Regions from separate parts of the Corallincola luteus genome, predicted to be linked through region 1. Evidence: predicted binding sites of a transcription regulator. Region 1 holds the regulator's gene; each other region holds the start of a gene.

Evidence for each region. Region 1 encodes FliA, which starts transcription of late flagellar genes. Its sites were predicted from a motif close to CTAAAGNTNNNNNNNNNNNNGCCGATA; they were not measured.
Region 2: a site for FliA is predicted at 2,034-2,060, ahead of EZV61_RS10660 (VC2046/SO_2500 family protein). Genes of this name have one in related genera too.
Region 3: a site for FliA is predicted at 3,228-3,254, ahead of EZV61_RS03690 (DUF5610 domain-containing protein). Genes of this name have one in related genera too.
Region 4: a site for FliA is predicted at 2,779-2,805, ahead of EZV61_RS06355 (flagellar protein MotY). Genes of this name have one in related genera too.

The regions. Positions count from the first base shown of each region.
Region 1 is NZ_SJXE01000001.1:1,224,642-1,229,960, forward strand. It holds gene flhF (flagellar biosynthesis GTPase FlhF) at 1-1,374, shown strand, start outside; gene EZV61_RS05410 (MinD/ParA family ATP-binding protein) at 1,367-2,239, shown strand; gene EZV61_RS05415 (RNA polymerase sigma factor FliA) at 2,244-2,960, shown strand; gene cheY (chemotaxis response regulator CheY) at 3,009-3,392, shown strand; gene EZV61_RS05425 (protein phosphatase CheZ) at 3,414-4,145, shown strand; gene EZV61_RS05430 (chemotaxis protein CheA) at 4,160-5,319, shown strand, end outside.
Region 2 is NZ_SJXE01000004.1:240,714-246,032, reverse strand. It holds gene EZV61_RS10670 (hypothetical protein) at 1-233, opposite strand, end outside; gene EZV61_RS10665 (response regulator) at 301-1,932, opposite strand; gene EZV61_RS10660 (VC2046/SO_2500 family protein) at 2,091-2,600, shown strand; gene adhE (bifunctional acetaldehyde-CoA/alcohol dehydrogenase) at 2,692-5,319, opposite strand, start outside.
Region 3 is NZ_SJXE01000001.1:833,540-838,858, reverse strand. It holds gene EZV61_RS03700 (alpha-amylase) at 1-462, opposite strand, end outside; gene EZV61_RS03695 (cation diffusion facilitator family transporter) at 714-1,628, opposite strand; gene EZV61_RS03690 (DUF5610 domain-containing protein) at 1,801-3,123, opposite strand; gene EZV61_RS03685 (cation:proton antiporter) at 3,429-4,601, shown strand; gene EZV61_RS03680 (TfoX/Sxy family DNA transformation protein) at 4,614-4,913, opposite strand; gene EZV61_RS03675 (DUF1244 domain-containing protein) at 4,894-5,181, opposite strand; gene ylqF (ribosome biogenesis GTPase YlqF) at 5,223-5,319, opposite strand, start outside.
Region 4 is NZ_SJXE01000001.1:1,418,809-1,424,127, reverse strand. It holds gene gloA (lactoylglutathione lyase) at 323-730, shown strand; gene EZV61_RS06360 (S1C family serine protease) at 730-1,785, shown strand; gene EZV61_RS06355 (flagellar protein MotY) at 1,869-2,735, opposite strand; gene rnt (ribonuclease T) at 2,888-3,547, shown strand; gene EZV61_RS06345 (peroxiredoxin) at 3,619-4,224, opposite strand; gene EZV61_RS06340 (Na+/H+ antiporter family protein) at 4,472-5,319, shown strand, end outside.

The DNA.
Region 1 (5,319 bases):
AAGAAAGTGACCGGTGGTATTGAAATTGTTGCTGCCGTTGATTACGACGCCGCGAAAAAGAAAACTGAAAAAGCAGCGCCGGCGGCAAGCATGGAAGGTGAGCCATCATTCGCCAGCTTACGAAACAAATTGAATCAGGTCGCTCGTCAGCAACCGCCAAAGCCAATTGCTGAAGCGCGTATTCATAAGAAGATGCCAGAACAGGAGCCTGTAGCGGATTCCCTCCAGGCACTGTTATCTCGTCAGAACAAGTCAGCCATGTCGCCAGAGGCATTATCGTCAGCTGATGAGTCAATGCCGCCTATGGGTGCTTCTGCACAACGGCCATTGGCTTCGAGACAAGCGCCGCAGCCCATCGGTCAACGTAACGAATTTGAACGTTCTGCAGCGGCGGCTTCATTGCGACCTCAGTCGCCTTCTCGTGGCAGCAATAATAGTGACATGGAGCAGATGAAAGCTGAGATGGCGCAGCTGCGTAAACTTCTAGAACACCAACTGTCTGGGTTGATGTGGCAAGAAGTTGAGCGTAGAGAGCCAATGCGTGCCATGCTGGTTAAACAGCTTAAAAGCATGGGGTTTGCTGATGAACTGGCAGACCAACTGGCCTGCTATATTCCCGAAGATATGGCCGGGCATGAAGCATGGCCTAAAGTTCAACAGCTGGTCGCCGACCAATTATTGACTAATAATGATGAAATCATGCGTGACGGCGGTATTGTTGCCCTGTTGGGACCAACAGGGGTTGGTAAGACCACGACTATCGCCAAAATCGCTGCGCGTTATGCGATGCAATATGGTGTGGATCAGGTGGCGTTAGTTACAACAGATACCTACCGTATCGGTGCTCATGAGCAGCTGTCGACTTACGGTCGTATTCTTGGTTGTCCGGTAAAAGTCGCGAAAGACGCTGATGAGTTAGCAAATGTATTACACCAGTTGCGTCATCGCTCATTGGTATTAATAGATACCGCGGGAATGGGACAGCGTGATACTCGTTTGACAGAACAGTTGCAGACATTGATGAGTAATAGTGAGCATCAGATTAAGAACTATTTGGTGTTATCGGCAACGGCTCAGCGACAAGTATTACAAGAAGCCGTTTCTCACTTCCGTCGCATACCGCTGGCAGGTTGTATTTTCACCAAACTTGATGAGTGTTTGAGTTTAGGGGAAATTCTAAGTGTTACAATTCAAAACGCTTTGCCAATCGGGTATCTTACCGATGGACAAAGGGTTCCAGAAGATATTCAGGTCGCAGATCCTGCATATCTTGTGACGAAAGCAACAGAGCTGATGGAAAGTAATAGCCAGGGTGAGGGTTATCTCTGGACAACCGATGCATTCAGTGAGATGAATTCTGAATTATATGATTAATGAGTTTTCCGACCAGGCGAGTGGTTTAAGAAAAATGAAGCGCGCTCAGATGGTAAAAGTAATTGCCGTCACCGGTGGTAAAGGTGGCGTAGGCAAAACGAATGTGTCGATCAATACCGCAGTGGCCATGGCCGAACAGGGAAAGCGGGTATTGGTGCTGGATGCCGATTTAGGCTTGGGTAACGTAGATGTGATGCTAGGCCTGCGGGTGCAGCATAATCTATCCCATGTGCTTTCTGGTGAAGTCGATTTGGATGACATCCTGTTGGATGGTCCCAAAGGTATCAAGATCGTTCCAGCCTCTTCTGGCACACAATCAATGGTTGAATTGTCGCCAACGCAACATGCTGGACTGATCCGCGCGTTTAGCGAATTGCGGACGGAGTTTGATGTCCTGCTTGTTGATACTGCGGCAGGTATCTCTGAGATGGTGTTGAGTTTTTCTCGCGCAGCTCAGGATGTCATGGTGGTGGTTTGTGATGAACCCACTTCAATTACCGACGCCTATGCGTTGATCAAGCTATTAAGCCGCGAACACGGCGTGTTCCGTTTTAAGATTGTCGCCAATATGGTGAGAAGCTTGCGGGAAGGTCAGGAGTTGTTTGCTAAACTTACGCGAGTCACGGATCGTTTTCTCGATGTCGCATTAGAGTTGGTTGCGACCATTCCTTTTGACGAAAACGTGCGTAAAGCGGTACGTAAGCAACAAGTGGTAGCTGATGCGTTTCCAAAATCTGCTGCATCTATTGCTTTTAGAACCTTGGCAGCCAAGGCTGTGAATTGGCCGATTCCATCACAACCGACAGGCCACTTAGAGTTTTTTATTGAACAATTGCTACAGAACCCTGAATTAATCGAAGAATAAACGCGTGAATAAAGCCGCGGCCTATATCGCAGAGCAGCGCCAAACGATTGTTGAGCAACACGCTGGTTTGGTAAAGCGTATCGCGCACCACCTCAAAGGGCGTTTGCCAGCTAATGTACAGCTGGATGATTTGATCCAATCGGGCATGATAGGTTTGCTGGAAGCCAGCAAAAACTATGATGGCACCAAAGGCGCTAGCTTTGAAACCTTTGCCGGGATCCGCATTCGTGGAGCCATGCTCGATGAGATCCGTAAGGGTGATTGGGCCCCTCGTTCCGTCCACCGTAACAGTCGGCGTGTTGCTGATGCCATCACTAGCTTGGAGCAAGAGCTCGGTCGTGATGCATTGGACACAGAAATCGCTCAAAAACTTGATATCACGGTGCAGGACTACCATCATATTCTTAACGAAGTAAGTACAGGGAAGATCATAGGCTTAGAAGATCTCGGTGTATCCGATGATGTGATAAGCGGAGATCAGGATACGACAAGAAGTCTGCCTTTTGATGGCATAGAATCAGAGCGTTTTCAAAGCGCTCTTGTGACCGCCATCAAAAGCCTACCAGAGCGGGAAGCGCTGGTGTTATCGCTCTACTATGATGAAGAGCTAAATCTGCGAGAAATTGGGGAGGTACTGGACGTGAGTGAATCACGTATCAGTCAAATTCACTCGCAGGCGATGCATCGGCTTAAAGCCAGAATGAAACATTGGACTAGCTGACCAACATTGTGTTGCGTCACAGTCACGTAAAGCTCACTGGAGGGCGTCTTGGATACAAGCATGAAAATTCTGATCGTTGATGATTTCTCAACGATGAGGCGCATCATCAAAAACCTGCTGCGGGATCTGGGTTTTAACAACACTCATGAAGCCGATGACGGCAACACTGCGCTGCCTATGTTACAGGGTGGTGATTTTGATTTTGTTGTCACCGACTGGAATATGCCAGGCATGCAGGGGATTGATTTATTACGTGCTATTAGAGCTGACGATAAGCTGAAAAGCTTACCGGTACTCATGGTGACAGCGGAAGCGAAGAAAGAACAGATCATCGCTGCTGCTCAAGCCGGAGTAAACGGTTACATCGTGAAGCCTTTTACAGCCGCTACGCTGAAAGAAAAGCTCGACAAGGTTTTTGAGCGTCTGGGTTAATGCGGTGCAAAGGGGAGCTTTATGGCTGATTCAAATCTGCCAAGCTTAACGCTTGAGCAGGCTAAACACTTGGTTTCACTCCTAGAAGAAGGGGAAGAAGCGAAGGCGCAGCAGTTACTTTCAACGTCGCATCCGGCGTTCTCCAGCGACCTGTTTTCCGAGGTCGGCAAACTCACACGCCAATTGCATGACGCTTTGCAGGATTTTCAACTTGATCCGCGCTTAGGTAAGTTGGCCACTGACGATATTCCAGATGCGACACAACGATTAAATTACGTTTTAGAGAAAACTGAAGATGCGGCTAACCGCACGATGGACGCCGTGGATGCCAGTCTGCCCATCGCTGATCGTATGCATTCAGAGCTTGCCAAGCTAATGCCATCATGGAAATCCTTGATGGAGAGGCAGATAGAGCGGGGTCAGTTCAAAGAGTTGTGCCATAGTCTTAATGATTTCCTTGAATCTGCCGAAAAGGACTCAGATGTACTTAGAGAACGTCTGACCGAGGTTCTGATGGCGCAGGATTTTCAGGATCTAACCGGACAGGTAATACGGAGAGTCATCGAATTAGTAACAGAAGTTGAGGACAACCTCATTCATCTGCTGAAAGTGTTCGGTGCTCCAGAGAAAGTGGAAGAAACCAGTGCATCTCAAATTGAGGCTGAAGGCCCGATAGTTGATGCAGCAGAGAGAGAAGACGTAGTCAACGATCAAGATGATGTTGATGATCTTCTGTCCAGTCTCGGATTTTAAGGGGAAAGCCGCCCATGGGGTTTGAAGTTGATGAGGAAATCCTCCAGGACTTCCTGGTAGAAGCCGGTGAAATTCTCGAACAACTGCAAGAACAGTTGGTCGATTTGGAAAACAATCCGGAAGATTCTGACCTGTTAAATGCAATTTTCCGTGGCTTTCACACGGTAAAAGGCGGTGCAGGATTTCTTTCGTTGGCTGAACTTGTGGATGCTTGCCACGGCGCAGAGAACGTTTTTGACGTATTGCGCCAAGGAAAAAGACAAGTTACCCCAGAGTTGATGGATGTGATCCTTCAAGCGTTGGATAGCGTCAATGAAATGTTTGGTCAGGTTCAAGGTGGTGAACCCCTCACAGCCGCTGACCCTGAGCTATTACACGAGCTGCATCGTCTCAGTTCGCCTGAAGGTGCAGAAGCCCCTGCTGAACCCGAATCTGAACCTGTCGTTGAAGATGTCGTGGAAGAGCTCGCCAATGACCCTGAGGTGGTTGAAGCGGAGCAGCATCGCGCGGAAGGTGGCATTGATGAGATTTCAGATGATGAATTTGAAGCCTTATTAGATGAGCTACATGGCCCAGGTGGTGGCCCTACCGTTGAGTCCGCCGCACCATCGGCAGATGATGGCGATATTACCGATGATGAATTTGAAGCGCTATTAGACCAGTTGCACGGTAAAGGTCAGCACAGTGGTCAACCTGATGTACCAGCAACACCAGCTTCGGACCCTGCGCCTGCAGCTGGTGATGATGAGATCTCGGATGACGAGTTTGAGGCGTTATTGGATCAGCTTCATGGTCAAGGAAAGGGGCCAACCCTAGAGGGGGCCGCTCCGGCAGCGCCCGCAGCGAAGGCACCAGTGCAAAAACCTGCACCGACACCGAAACCTGAACCGGCGAAGCCTAAAGCGGAGGAAGCCGCGGCAAAAGCACCCGCCAAGCCGGCGGCGAAAGCTCCCGCAGCGGCAGCAAAACCTAAAGCGCCAGCTAAACCTGTGACACCTCAGGCGGAAGCCACGGTTCGTGTTGATACGGCGAGACTCGACCAAATTATGAATATGGTCGGTGAGCTGGTTTTAGTACGTAACCGTTTGGTGAGTTTGGTCGGTGCTAGTCGTGATGACGAAGACCTGGCAAAAGCGGTAGCGAACCTTGACGTTGTGACTGCCGATTTGCAGGG
Region 2 (5,319 bases), on a different contig from region 1:
TCTCGATAATAGCGGAAATCGACACACTCTTGTTGATACTGGTCTTTTAGGGCGCCACGTACCTGTAGGCTTGATGTGCTGCTTATCTGTTTTTGTAAGTCTTTACACATTTTCTCTTGCGCAAGAACTTCTTCAATGTTTTCACAACCATTTTGAGTTGTGCAGGCGCTCAGAATGAATACTGTCGATAAAACGAAAGTGCTGGCCGAAAGAGTTTTGACTATTGGATGCATAGGAAAGTTCAATTATCTATTTTGATGAAGTGTAAACGGTCAAATAGATAATTGAAAAAGAAAATTACTATTTTTGTTGAAGCTTGTTGTAGCTTTGCTTTAGGTCTTGATAGCGTATTTTGTGGCGCGAGGGGAGGGAGACGCCGTCGAGCAAGCGGAAAAACTCTTTGCATTCGCGTAGCAGCTCGTGTGGCTTTTTCTCCGCTTTACAAAGTTGCAATAGTGATTGGATCATATTTAGTGCAGCACCGGTATTGGTTGGCGCGAGGCTAAGCGCCGTGCGAAATGCGCGCACGGCTGCGTCGTAATTGCCCTGCTCGTAATATCTGCTACCGTCTTGGTGGCATTGGCGGAATTGCGCAACCCGTTCATGTTGTGCGTCATCCGCTTGATAGCTTTGTAGTGCGTCGCGAGCATAGGTGCCTAAGTTAGTACTTTTTTGCATTCGCTCTGCGAGGTGTTGCATCTCTTCAAACTCGCCAATCTGGCATAGTGTTATCAGCCCTTCACCGGAAAACTCTATGGGTAGTTTGTCCTTCCCTTGCTCGACAAGCCCTTTCAAAGCGTTGTAATAGCTTTTCTTTGCTTTGATTAATTCACCTTTCGCAGCTTCAAGCTTGGCTTGGCAGAGCCCTTCAAACGTTGCAAAGTCAAAATTCCCATAGAGATTATCGTGTCTAGCACGGAATAGCGCATTCATGGCTTCATGTTGGTACTTGTGACGCCGGGTCGCTTCCTCTGCGCTCTCTGCTGCTTCAAACGTACTCCGTACATAATTGAGCAGGTGTTCGACGTTGTGATGTAATGAACGTTTACTTAGTTCATAGATTGTTTGATAGGTATTTTGTGTTAGCTCTGAGAGTTCAACTTCCCGGGATAACCGAGCTATGTGTTGCTGCCTTTCAATCGAATGGGGAGATATCTCTGCTGCATCTTGTAAAGACTGCAGGGCTTGTTCTGGTTGATCGAGCATATATTGGCATTGTGCTTTAAGATCATGAGCATCTAATAGTAATGGGTGCTGGGTTAGCAACTCTTCCAGTGTTTGGATGGCGACATCATAACGTTTCAGACCCATGTGCGCTTTGGCTAATGCTACTTTTGCCCACGTGATATCTCGCTCGGCTAACAGTGCTTTTAGAAATTGTTCTGATTTCTCATACTGCCCCACCTTGCAATAGAGTTCAGCCAATAAATTTTTGCAATGGTTGCTGTATTTGCTGCCCGCGGCGATCAACGTATGACAAGCTGCAATTGCTTCTGGGTAGTTTTTATCGTTTAACGGCTGCAATACACTTTGCATCGCTTGTCGTTTTTGATGCGCTCTCTCGATACGTGAACTGAGCTGACGTTGGGAAAATGGCTTCATTATGTAGTCGTCAGGTTGGTTTTCTAACGCCCCCAAAACCATGGCTCGACTATTTTCACCCGTCACAATGATAAAGATAGCCTCTGTTGTAATCAGCCCTTTCCCGCGCAGCTCTTCCAAAAGTTGGCGGCCATTTTTTTTGTTTACGCCCAGGTTATAGTCGACTAAGAGCAGTTGAAAAGGGCGGTCATCACAGTACTTACAGGCTTGCTCACCGGTTTCACACATTTCGATGTTGTTAAAGCCGATATTATTCAGCATGCCTTTAAGCATTACCTGAAATGAACGTTGGTCATCAACTACAAGCACGTGGGAGTGGGTCAGGCTCAAGTTCACTTCCTTTACAGCTGCGGATTAGTCCCTTCGCTGGAATATAGCATAGCGATGTCAATGCGTTGAGTGGCGTTGATCAACAACTGGAAGAGAAACAGTTAAAGAATCTAATAATGAAGCCGATATGAAGTTAGGTTTCATACTGGAAAAGAATTGTGCAGTCCGAACAGGTCAATTCGTCAATCATCGTTAATGAGCTTCAGCTCGGCCAATCGCTAAATAAAGCGGTTGGTAGCGGCGATTCTGCTAAGTTCGCTTATCTGCTAAGTATGTTGTCGGATGATGTGCTTGATCAGCCGCAGTTTCAGTTTGCTTGTTTTGACAGTATCAAACCCGCGCCAGATGAGACGCAATTAAGGAAAGAGTTTTCGTTACCAGAGAGTGCGCCGTTATTCAGCGATGCTGAAACGATGCTGCGTGCGACAAATCAGAGTCAACTATTTGCTGAAGGTGGTTCGATCACTGACGTAAGGCTACTCGCTGCGCTCGCGCCGACGGCGTTAGTGGCTAAGAAAGAGGACGATAACTCTTTACCTGCGGATATTCTCGATATTCTGCCTCATTGGAAACGGGCTGACGTCTGCCCAAAGTCTGAATACTCTTCGAGCGAGCCGATGATTGAACTACTGAATAAGCTGCATAGCAGCTCACAAACAGCGCTATAAATCACGAAACCTAGCCGTGACAGTTGTCTCCGTGAGTTTCATGCATAAAAAAGCCCGCTATTAAGCGGGCTTTTTCATACTAAGTTAGAAATTACTTCTTCTTAGCAGGTGACTTCTTAGCTTTAACGGCCTTGTTCAGGGCATCAGCGCTATCATCGCCTTCTTGGTATGGACGACCGTAGTAGGAGTCGATCAATACCTGCTTCAGTTCACTGATCAGTGGGTAGCGAGGGTTGGCACCAGTACACTGGTCATCAAACGCGTCAACAGCCAATTGGTCAACTTTCGCCATAAATGCTGCTTCGTCAACACCCGCGTCTTTAATTGACAGTGGGATATTTAACTCAACTTTCAGCTCTTCCAACCAAGTCAGCAGGTTGTTAATTTTCTCTTCAGTGTTTTTACCACCCAGACCCAGGTGATCAGCTACTTCGGCGTAGCGAGCACGGGCTTTTGGACGGTCATACTGTGAGAATGCAGTCTGCTTAGTTGGTGTGTTAGTGGCATTGAAACGGATAGTGTTAGCCAATAACAGTGCGTTCGCCAGACCGTGAGGTACATGGAACTCTGCGCCCAGTTTGTGAGCCATTGAGTGACAAACACCCAAGAAAGCATTCGCAAAAGCAACACCAGCGATTGTGGCTGCGTTGTGAACTTTTTCACGAGCAACTGGATCAGCCTTGCCATTTTGATATGAACTTGGCAGGAACTGCTTCAGAAGTTTAAGTGCTTGCAGCGCCTGGCCATCTGAGTACTCATTTGCGAGAACAGAAACATAAGCTTCCATAGCGTGAGTCACAGCATCGTAACCACCAAAGGCACATAAAGACTTCGGCATGTCCATAACTAAGTTGGCGTCTACAACAGCCATGTTAGGTGTCAATTCGTAGTCAGCCAGTGGGTATTTTTGGCCAGTCTTGTCGTCTGTAACAACTGCGAAAGGTGTTACTTCAGAGCCAGTACCTGAAGTGGTAGTGATACAAACCAGTTCAGCTTTAGAACCCATTTTAGGGAACTTGTAGATACGCTTACGGATGTCCATGAAGCGCATAGACAGGTCTGCGAAGTCTGTTTCTGGGTGCTCGTACATAACCCACATGATCTTCGCCGCATCCATTGGTGAACCACCACCAACAGCCAAGATAACGTCAGGTTGGTAGCTGTGGCATGCCTCAGCACCTTTCTGCACGATAGTCAGAGTAGGATCGGCTTCTACTTCGTGGAAGATTTCAACTTCCATGCCTTTATCTTTAAGAATAGCGCGAAGGTCATCAATGTAGCCGTTGTTAAATAAGAAACGGTCAGTAACGATAAGTGCGCGTTTCTTACCTTCCAGGTCGTCCATTGCAATAGGCAGAGAGCCACGACGGAAGTAGATTGATTTAGGTAGTTTGTGCCACAACATGTTCTCAGCTCGCTTAGCAACAATTTTCTTGTTAATTAGGTGCTTAGGACCTACGTTTTCAGAGATTGCGTTGCCACCCCAAGAACCACAACCCAAGGTCAGTGATGGTGCAAGTTCGAAGTTGTAAAGGTCACCGATACCGCCGTGTGAAGAAGGCGTATTGATAAGAATACGAGCAGTCTTCATCTTGTCGCCGAAGTAAGCGATACGATCAGCATTGGCGTCTTGGTCGGTATAGAGCACAGAAGTGTGGCCGACACCACCGATATCCAAAATGATACCAGCTTGACGAACAGCGTCTTCAAAGTCTTTCGCTTTGTAAACACCCAGCGTTGGAGAGAGTTTCTCGTGAGAAAACTCGTCATCGTATGACGCTTCAAGACCTTCACCGATAAGGATTTTGGTCGCTACAGGTACAGTCACGCCTGCTAATTCAGCGATCTTATATGCTGGTTGACCAACAATCTTGGCGTTCAACGCGCCATCGATCATCAATACCTTACGTACTTTGTCTGCATCAGACTTGTTCAATACAGCGGCGCCATATTTAGCGAAACGAGCGATCACTTCGTCGTACTTAGACTCAACGATGATGGCTGCTTGCTCAGACGCACAGATAACACCGTTATCGAATGTCTTAGACATAAGGATGGAAGAAACAGCACGCTTAACATCTGCAGTTTCGTCAATAACTACAGGTGTGTTACCTGCACCTACGCCGATCGCTGGCTTACCAGAAGAGTAAGCTGCTTTCACCATACCTGGACCACCCGTAGCGAGGATCAAGTTGATGTCGTTGTGAGTCATTAGGGCGTTAGACAGTTCAACTGACGGTTGATCAATCCAACCGATGATGTCTTTAGGTGCGCCTGCAGCTACTGCGGCATCCAGAACCAGTTTCGCTGCGTAGTTCGTAGCGTTCTTAGCACGTGGGTGCGGAGAAAAAATACAACCGTTGCGAGTCTTAAGCGAGATTAACGCTTTAAAGATGGCAGTAGAGGTTGGGTTAGTGGTCGGAACGATCGCACAAACGATACCTACTGGCTCAGCGATAGTAATAGTACCGCCTTCTTCGTTGCTTTCGATTACGCCACAGGTCTTGTCATCTTTATACTTGTTGTAGATGAATTCTGAAGCAAAGTGGTTCTTGATCACTTTGTCTTCCATGATACCCATGCCTGATTCTTCTGCAGCCATTTTGGCCAGCTCGATACGAGCAGTAGAAGCAGCTAGAGAAGCAGCGCGGAAGATCTGATCAACCTGCTCCTGACTGTATGTTGCAAATGTACGTTGTGCCGTTTTGACGCGTTCAAC
Region 3 (5,319 bases), 390 kb from region 1:
GCCCTTCAGATCACCACCATGGAACGTACCGATCTCATTAACACCATCAGGCTTACGCCCGTAGCTGTTGTCATTTGAGGGATCACCATTTTCAAATCGGTCAGTGATAACAAAATAGACATTGGCGTTATCCCAGCTAAAGCCGCTCTCCTTACTATCCACCCGCTCCAGTAGCAGTAAACCTTCGCTGTCTGCGGCAGGCGTCAATGCCACCTTGCCATTGCGTACCGTAGTTTCCTGGCCAGAATAGAAATCTCGAATCAGTTCGCCATCACTGAACGCTTTAGAAACATTGACACTGACTTCACCTCCGTTCCAACGTGAGCACTGAGCTTGGGTGACTGAGCCTGAACTGGCTACAATCGGACCAGTAGTTGCTGTATCGACATCGCCTGTCGCACACGCGCCAAGCATTAAGGTAAGAGCGGAGGCCATGGCCGCGTAATGGAACGGGTGTTTCATATCCATATCCCGATAAGATAAATTGAGAAAGAGTAGAGAAATAACTTCTTTACCCATAAAGTCATGTTAGTTGCTCAAAAATAGCACGATGTTAGTGATACCGAATAGCATTAGAGTCAAAAAATTTGCATTCAATGCGTCAAAAAATATCTCCCTGGTAAACTAAAACCGATAGATTAATACAAAGGCAGGCGCCGAAAACGGCTTACCATCCGCTCCTATTCAGAAACCGCCCCACGACAACGCAACGATTACAACCAGCGACGATTAGCGGTGAAACTCACCGTTAACCACAAATCGGATTGCTGCTGTTGCAAATCTTGCCATAAGCGGCGCCGAATGAAATCTTGTTCCGCCATCGACAATTCGCAATCCTGAGCGACTAAGAAGTTAACCTCCAGATCGTAGCGCCGACCGGAGCGAGAAAGGTAATGACGGTAGCCTCGCAGTTCATGCTGCGTTTTAACAACCGCCAACTTACATGGCAACTGCTGGGCAAAGTCGTCGTCTGGTGCTATCGCGAGTAGATCTTTTAAGCTCCGGAATAGCACCCTGAGAGGTAGAATTAAAGCGACACTGCTTAATAACAGCATCAATATCGGGTCAACAAACCTAACCCAGCTTTCGAAGCCAAACCAAGTTAGCCCCTGCGCCACAACAAAGCCGACGAGTACGACGCTACTTAACAAACCATCCACTAGCCACTCATGACTATCGATCTCTAGCAACGAGGATCCAGTGCGACGGCTCTCACGCCGCATAAAAGCGTAACAACACCAACACAACAGGCTACTTAACAAGGCATAAGGTAACGCGAGTGCCAACACAACATGATGCCCACCAGACCAAATGGCTTCGACACCATAAAAAATAGCAAAACCACACATGAGCAAAATAGCGATGCCATTTAGTGCTGTCACCAAGGGTTCAATGTAGGCATAACCGAACTGAAAGCGCCGATCTTCGTTGCGCGTTACCAGGTAACTGGTGATAAGGCCAAGGCCTGTCATTGCAGTGCTAAAGAGAGAGAAAAAACCGTCGAGCAAAATAGCGGAAGAGCCGGAGAGCAAGCCAAAGCTGATGCCAAGAGCGACCATTATCAAAGTCGCAATCAAAGATATTTTTAGGGCAAATTGCTCCCTACTAATGCCATGGCGAAAAGCCATAAATCCTCCCATAACAAGTCTACGTGGAGAAAAGTATAGCGGTTAGTAAGCAAGCAAGCCCGTCAAAATCTAGCCTAGTCGGAGGGGTCCCCCCTTAGAAACCTCTGCGCCAGATATAAAAAAGGGCCAGCAATGCTGGCCCTTCTTGCTACCCAACAGGGATTGCTAGCAACTATTCAAGCGGCGCTTGAACCGGTGCTTCTAACTGCTCAAGAGCTTGCAGCAACCGTTGGTTAAACTCCTGAAAACGATTGGCCGCGTCCTGCTGTTCTGGCTGTAGAAATGGCAGAATTTTTTCAGCTACCTGGTCAATAGCCGCAGTCGATTTCTCAGTGGATTCTGCAAAAATAGACTCGCTTTGCTCTATCAGTTCTTTAAACTGTTTAATGTATTCACTAAGTGGCTCCATGATGTCATACAAGGAACTCGCTCCCGCCCCAGGCTGTGTGGTTGCTGGCTGATCTTGTACCTGCTGGTACACCTTCGCAGCCGCTATCGTTTGGGTTTGTTCCAAACTCATTGAGAATGATGCAATTTGTGAATCATCAAAGCCCAGTTCATTAGCTTTATCAAACGCTGCATCAAAGTCCCCTGCAAAGAATGAATCGGCAACGCCAGCCACCTGATTAATAAAATCAGTGATCGCTGCCATCTCCTCTTCACTCAGATCGCCTTCGACGGAAAAAGAGAAGCCAAACGAGGACTCATTGCTGTAGCTAGAAATAAGTGCTTCGCCGTTATCATTCGAAGCATATCCCATCCCCATAGAGCTGGCTTGTAACGCATTGAAACTGATAGCGATCTTATCCCCCTCTTTGGTGAACAGCTCCAAAGAAGCACTGTTTTCAACCCGATAGGAGGCAGCCTGCCCCACTAACTGCGCGCCACTGAAGTCGCCACCGCTGCTATAACTTTCTGTGGAACTACTGCGGGTAACCTCTACTTGCGGTGAAGATAACGCCACTTCATCACCAGCAAACAGCTCTTTCTCGAACTCGCCTAAACGTTGCTGGATCAAGTCATAGCTCTTATCTATGCCATTCCCCAGCTCTTCGCTCATCATGCCCATATCTTCAAGTTCGTCGCGCGCTTCACCGAAGCCTTGATCTACACCGATGCGAGCCTGCGCCATCATATCTTCGAGATACTCATCGCTTTCACCGCGCTCCCGCGCTTGGTTAACCGCCTTTTCGATATAGGAAGTCACATTGGTAGCCACAAGCTCGTAATCAAAACCACCGGTATTTTCTTCAACCGGAGCCTCTGACGATGCCGTTTGTTGCGGCGAAAATGGCAAATTTTTATAGACTGAATCGGCCAAAGAGCGCATCGCAACTTGAAATGGCGAGCGCAAAGAAACATCTTCGCCGGGTTGCGAAACCAAACCCGGGGCCGACTTCAGGCCACCCGCAGCATCATTCTGTGGCTGACCCAAGCGGCCGGCAGTTCCCGGCTGTGGACGCAACAGATTCATCAGGTCTGGGATCTTATTCATCATCATACCTTAGCCCTATGTACTGACTAGCCAGCCCATTGCCATCAATGAGCGGCTCTATGATCAGCCATCGGCATAAAAAAGTTAAAATTATACGCTTAGGTTATCGGCCCAAATTGTACAGACTTTAATCATTTTTGAATGATAGTATAACTCACTGAAACAGCACATTTTTTCCAACGTGGATCACATTTTTGAAAGACTATCACCGTGCCTTTGCTGAGAAGAATATTGCCAATTGATACCCATTTCCGGTTATTCTGCAGATACGGATGAAAGCAGTACCCGCAGGATAAAGATAAATAATGCAGATCAGCTTTGACACCATAGTCATACAGCTTTCCATGATAGTGGTCAGTGCTGCCATTATTGGCACTGCATTCCTGTACGCTCGCCAGCCAATCATTCTTGCTTACATTGTTGCCGGGATCCTCATCGGCCCATCCGGCTTTGACTTGATCCCTAATGCCAACAACATTGAACAGATCGCCCATGTGGGGGTGATCCTGTTGCTGTTTTTACTTGGCTTACATCTGCAACCCAGAAAGCTGTTATTACTATTTCAGAAAACAGCACTGATTACCCTCGGCACCTCCCTGCTATTTTTTAGCGCCAGCTTTGTCTTTGCCCTCAGTATGGGGATGCCGCTAAAAGAAGCGCTGGTGATAGGTGCGGCACTCATGTTTTCAAGCACCGTCATTGGCCTGAAGCTGATCCCCACAACGGCCTTGCATCACAAACACATTGGTGAGGTGATGACCAGTGTACTGCTGCTGCAAGATATTCTGGCTATCATGGTGATCCTGTTTTTGAATATTGATGCAGGTGAAGCGATGCTCACCACATTCGCGATGCTGCTAGTGAAATTAGTTGGCATCGCCATACTGGCCTTTGCCGGGGTGCGCTTCATCGTGTTGCCACTGTTCCGCCGCTTTGATGTGATCCAGGAGTACACATTTGTCGCTACTCTGGCGTGGTGTCTGTTTTGGGCGGAAGCCGCCCATCAACTTGGTCTCTCATACGAGATTGGCGCCTTTTTAGCTGGCCTATCGATTGCAGTCAGTCAAGTGGCGATGGCCATCGCTGAGCACCTGAAACCATTAAGGGAGTTTTTCCTGATCCTATTTTTCTTTGCCATCGGCGCACAATTTGACGCTGGTATGGCACCATTTTTAATGTTGTCCGGCTTCTGTTTCGGCGTAGTATTAGTAGGGCTGAAGGTGCTTAGCTTTAAAAAAGCATTTATCTGGACGGGTGAAGATAGAGCGATATCTCAACAGCTTGGGGTTCGCTTGGGGCAAGCCAGTGAATTCTCTATGTTGGTGGCCTTTTCCGCGCTAAGCAGCGGCGTATTAAGCAGCGAAGGAGCAACCTTAATACAATCTGCAACCATAGCCACCTTTATCTTTTCTACCTATTGGGTGGTTAAGCGTTACCCCACACCGATCTCCACCAAACCTAAACTACGCAGAGACTAAGCTCACGTATCTTTAAGCCTTAAGCGCTTGCCGGGCAGCATCTAATTCCAGAATAAGCTGCCCTCCCATCTCCCGTTTAACAGTGCACCAATGGGTGTTAACTAGCGCGCCTTCAAGCGCATAAAGCAGATTCAAGCTGGGTGGCTTTAACAACTGCTGTTCGACCCGCAGAAAACAGCGAACAGCCCCTAATGCCTGTAATTCAGTCAAAGAAGCGATACCGGCTGCAAGTAACATTTTCGCCGATACAACTCCCAAGTTTGGCAACGCAGCGATCTCATCCCACGCCTGACTATTTTTTCTGGCTGGCATTAAAAGCGGCCAACTGTTCCGGAGTGGCTTCTTTTTGATACTTCGCCTTCCATTCACTGTAAGGCATACCGTAAATGTGTTCTCTGGCCTCGTCAGTGTCAACCGCCACATCCAGCTGAGCAGCCTCCGCCACCATCCATTTTGATAGGCAGTTACGGCAAAAACCCGATAGGTTCATCAGCTCAATATTTTGAACATCTTTACGGCTGTCTAAATGAGCTAATAAACGACGTAACACCGCCGCTTCAATTTCTGTCTGCTTTTCCATCGTGACCATCCCTCCTCAATTCTTCTCGGCCCAAAGCCCGTTTAACGACGGCCTTTAAATTTAGCTTTGCGTTGTGCATCTTTCGCCGCTTTTTCCGCTAGACGTTTTGCTATCAACGCTTCTTCTTCAATCACCATA
Region 4 (5,319 bases), 190 kb from region 1:
AAAATGTTACAGCCTACCCGATAGTTAAACTCATACGCACATGACTCTACACGCCCGAAATTACCGATAACCCAGCGCCAGTCCACTCGTCAGCTGACCACCTTCCCTCAACCAAATGAATGGTATAGATAAATCTCACTTCACATAATTAGGAACCGTGTCATCACCCCGCATTTCCAGCACACTTTAAGCCAAGAAATAAACACGAGACTCAGGTAGGGAGATAACACAATATCGAGTATCCTTAGCTACCTAAAGTTAACAATTCGTTTTCATTACCAAACTGTATTGTCTTGGAAACGGCTGATATCAGGAGTTTCAGATGCGCATTCTTCATACCATGCTTCGTGTCGGTGATCTTCAACGCTCTATCGATTTCTATACTGGCGTACTGGAGATGGATTTAATTAGACAATCTGACAATGAAGAGTACAAATACACCCTCGCCTTTGTTGGTTACGGTGATGAACGTAGCGGTGCAGTCTTAGAGCTAACTTATAACTGGGGCACCGACCAATATGACTTAGGCTCAGCATTTGGCCATATCGCCATTGAAGTGGATGATATTTATGGAGCCTGTGAAAAGATCCGTACCGCTGGCGGAAATATCACCCGCGAGCCAGGTCCGGTAAAAGGCGGAACAACCGAAATTGCATTTGTTGAAGATCCAGATGGTTACAAGATCGAGTTGATTAACAAGAAGTTCGCCGGAAAAGGGTTGGGCAACTAATGGAACTCGCTTTACAACGAAAAAACACCACGCTGCCCTCTCTGCTCATCATGGCGATTGTGATGTTGCTTACCGCCTGTGCCAGCAATGCTGGTGAAGACGATGTCGCTAATATTTTCGCCAAGGTCAACGACAGTGTGGTTGAACTGCATGTGAAGGCGATTCAAACGGAAAAGACCGGCAACAGAACAAGTAGTAACGGTCTCGGCTCAGGTGTGCTGATTTCCGATTCAGGCAAGGTGCTGACAGCAGCCCACGTGGTCGATACAGCCACAGAGGTGAAAGTCATTTTCACGAATGGTGATATAAGTTTCGCCAAAATTCTTTGGATCGAGCATAAAGCGGATCTCGCGATGCTCAAGCTCGACAAAGTACCGGAGGGGATTAAACCGGTAAAAATAGGCGATTCAAAAACCCTCAGGATCGGTGAGCGGATCATGGTGATCGGTGCCCCTTACGGTGTCAGTCACAGCCTCTCTGTCGGCTATGTTAGCGGCAGAAGAGAAGGCCCAGAAAAGGTATCTCGTAATATCACCCCGGTATTCCTGCAGACCGACGCGGCGATAAACAAAGGCAACTCAGGTGGCCCGATGTTTAATATGCAAGGTGAGGTGATCGGTATTGTCAGCCGCATTTTGAGTCAAAGTGGTGGCTTCGAAGGCTTAGGCTTTGCTGTTGCTACACAAACGGTTCAGGCAATTATTGACGAAGGTACCCTGCCCTATGCTGGTTTAACTGCTTTACCGCTAACTCCGGAACTGGCGCGGGTACTGAATATTCCACAGGGCTATGGCGCTTTAGTGCAACAGGTCGTGCCCTTCTCACCAACGGATCTGATCGGCCTGCGACCAGGACGCTTACCAGTCAAAGTGATGGGCAGAACCCTGTTGCTGGGGGGCGATGTATTACTGGCTGTGAATGGCATTGAGATCCGTGACGAAGAGTCACTGTTTAACGTGCGTGAAACGATGCAAGCCATGGAGAAAAAAGATCCCTTAGTGCTAACTATTCTGCGTGATGGCAAAGTCATCACACTAATGGAAACCAAGCAGTAATAGCCCGCCCGATACAACACGAAAAAGCCCCGAAATGTCGGGGCTTTTGCTTATCTACGGAAGTAGAGCGGAAATGAACGGTCTTAACGACTCATACGGATCACAACCCGTCGGTTAGTATTTCTACCAATCGTTGTTTCGTTGGTTGCAATATGACGTTTCTCACCATGCCCTTCTGTACGGATCCGCTTATCATCAAGCCCCTGCTCTTTAAGGTAGTCTTTGATCGATTGCGCCCGCTTAATAGAAAGCTGCTCATTGTGCCAGCGTCCACCATAACTATCGCTGTAAGCATCAACCAGCACTAACTCGATCGTTGGTGCAAGCTTCAGGTATTCACCAATCATCTCCAGCTTACGCTGCGACTCTTTATTCAATTTGTCACTATTGGACTGATAATTCAGTACCGTATAGGAGATATCATCGAAGCTGTATGGCAGCAAATTATCAACACAGCTAAGGAAGTCATAGTATTGCTGACGGAAATTGACAGCGGAGAGACCAACCGCAACCTCATCGTTGCGTTGGTTCCAATCGCTGTAATAGAGCGTGGGCTGCATCCCCTTCTCCAACTCATGCAACATAACCCAAGCACTTTGTTGATCCACACGACCTTCAAACTGGCGATAAAGGGTTGTTTTGCCTATGCGCGCAGTAGGTAATCCAGGTTTCCAACTTGGCGGTACCGAACGCAAAGCCACAGGGGTTTTCTTGGCCGGTTGCAAGCGCATATCCAAATCGAAGTTCAAATTGATGAGCTTATTCGCCTTACTACTAAAACTCACTTCACCGTAATGGGGCACCTTGTGCTCTAGACGGCATTCAAGCCGCGAATCACTCGCCAATGCCCATTGGCTATTTTCTAAGCCCGCGGCGTACGTTCTCACGCCAGCATTGGCCTGCTGACTCACTATTAGCGCTATCGCAATAAGGCTAAGGTTTAAACGCATAACTCACCCAATTAACTTGGTATACAACATCATATTAACCTGTTATCGGCATCAACGCCGCTTTCTTTAGCAAGATCTGGATTGGATGTTAACGTCAGGGTTTGCGATACTGTTGCGCTTTCCATTCTCAGCTAAAGTGGTTATCAGCCTGTATGTCAGACACAGTTAAGCGTTCGCTACATCAACGTTTTCGTGGTTACTTCCCCGTCGTTATAGATATCGAAACTGGGGGCTTCAACCCCGCAACCGACGCTTTGCTTGAGATAGCCGCCGTCACTCTAAAGATGGATGATGACGGCTTTCTAACACCCGACCAGAAGATCCACTTTAATGTTTCTCCATTTATTGGGGCCAATCTGGATCCCAGCTCTTTAGCTTTTACCGGCATCGATCCGAATGATCCTGAACGCAATGCAGTCGCGGAATGTGAAGCGCTAAAAGAGATTTTCAAACTAGTTAGGAAAAGCCAAAAAGCGGCGGAATGTCACCGCTCAATCGTGGTTGCCCACAACGCAGCGTTTGATAACGCCTTTCTCAATGCGGCCGTGGCACGTTGTAATATCAAACGTAACCCATTCCACCCGTTTGCCACTTTTGATACCGCAACCGCGGCTGGTATTGCTTATGGTCAAACCGTGCTGCAAAAAGCCTGCAAAGCGGCGCAAATCGATTTTGACAGTAGCAAAGCACACAGTGCCGAATATGACACGATACGAACAGCTGAACTATTCTGCTCGATCATTAATCGTTGGCTGTCTCTGGGCGGGTGGCCAGTGGTAGATGTCGATGAAGAAACGGGCGACGCTGAGTAATTGACGTTAAGGCGTAACAACTTAAATAAAAAAGGCTGCCATAAGGCAGCCTTTTTTGTCACCGGAGTGATTTACAGTTTATCTGCGTTCTCAGACAGGTACGCTGCAACACCTTCAGGGCTTGCATCCATGCCTTTATCACCTTCAGTCCAACCTGCAGGGCAAACTTCACCGTGATCTTCATGGAACTGCAGTGCATCGATCATACGCAGCATCTCATCAACATTACGGCCCAACGGCAGATCGTTAACTACCTGATGACGAACATCGCCATTCTTATCGATCAGGAATGAACCACGGAAAGCAACACCTGCTTCAGGGTGCTCAACGTCATATGCCTGACAGATTGAATGAGTGATATCAGCAACCAGTGGATATTTAACCGGGCCAATACCGCCCTGATCTACTGGTGTGTTACGCCATGCGTTATGAGTGAAGTGAGAATCGATAGAAACACCGATAACTACAACACCGCGCTTTTCGAAATCAGCCATACGGTGGTCGAATGCCAACAACTCAGAAGGACAAACGAAGGTAAAATCTAATGGATAAAAGAAAATAACCGCTGGCTTACCAGCAATCGTCTCTTTCAAATTGAATGCGTCAACAATATCGCCATTTGCCAATACTGCTGGTGCGGTAAAATCAGGGGCTGGGCGGCCTACGAGTACACTCATGTCGCTTCTCCATTTTTATATGATGTCAGGTCATCCGACCTACGGTTTTGTAATCAGTTCAGATCAGTTTTTCGATTATACGGTTCCACTGAAAAGTAACCAAGCATTTCAGTCGGATATTACTGCTGTTTGCCTAAAAACTGGTCATGCTGGAAACATAACATAGCCAAAAGAAAAATAAATTCCACTGGCATCCCATGGCGCTGTTTAGGAGAATAGCCAATCGAGTAAATTACTGGAATAGAAAATGAATGCTGTTGTTCTGTCAGTGCTTCTTGTCCTCACCTTAAGTCTGTTTCGCGTCAATGTGGTTATTGCCTTGATCGTCAGTGCCCTCGCAGGCGGACTTATTGGCGGCTTATCATTGTCTGACACCCTATCAGCCTTTAATGGCGGCTTAGGCAATGGCGCTAGCATTGCACTCAGTTATGCCATGCTGGGGGCATTTGCAGCGGCACTTTCCAATAGCGGCATTACTGATTACCTTGCTGACCATGTGATAAACAAGCTCGGTGGTGGTGAGCATGAAAAACAGAAACTATGGGCCAAACACCTACTCTTGTTTGCTCTACTCGCGGTTTCCGTATCATCACAGAACATCATTCCTGTGCATATCGCCTTTATTCCTATTCTTGTTCCTCCCCTGTTGCACCTGATGAGCGAATTGAAGCTCGACCGCCGCTTAGTCGCGTGCGTTATCACCTTCGGTCTAACCACCCCATACATGCTACTGCCGGTAGGCTTTGGCGGTATCTTTCTTAACGAGATCCTACTGACTAACCTTAATACTAACGGCCTTTCGATTGACGCTTCAGCCGTTGCGCCAGCCATGTTGCTCCCAGCCTGCGGCATGTTTATCGGCCTTGGCCTAGCGATGTTCAGTTATCGGAAAAAGCGCCACTATGATGAAGCGGCAATAAAAGCAGTAGAACCTGAGCAGCATGACAAGCAACCACGCCAGGTGTGGGTTCCGTTAGCAGCAATCGCTGGCGCTTTGGTATTACAACTCTTAACTGAATCCATAGTCATTGGCTCTCTCACCGGGCTAATCATTCTTTGGATCGGTCGAAGCATTAGACTCACCGACACTCAAGC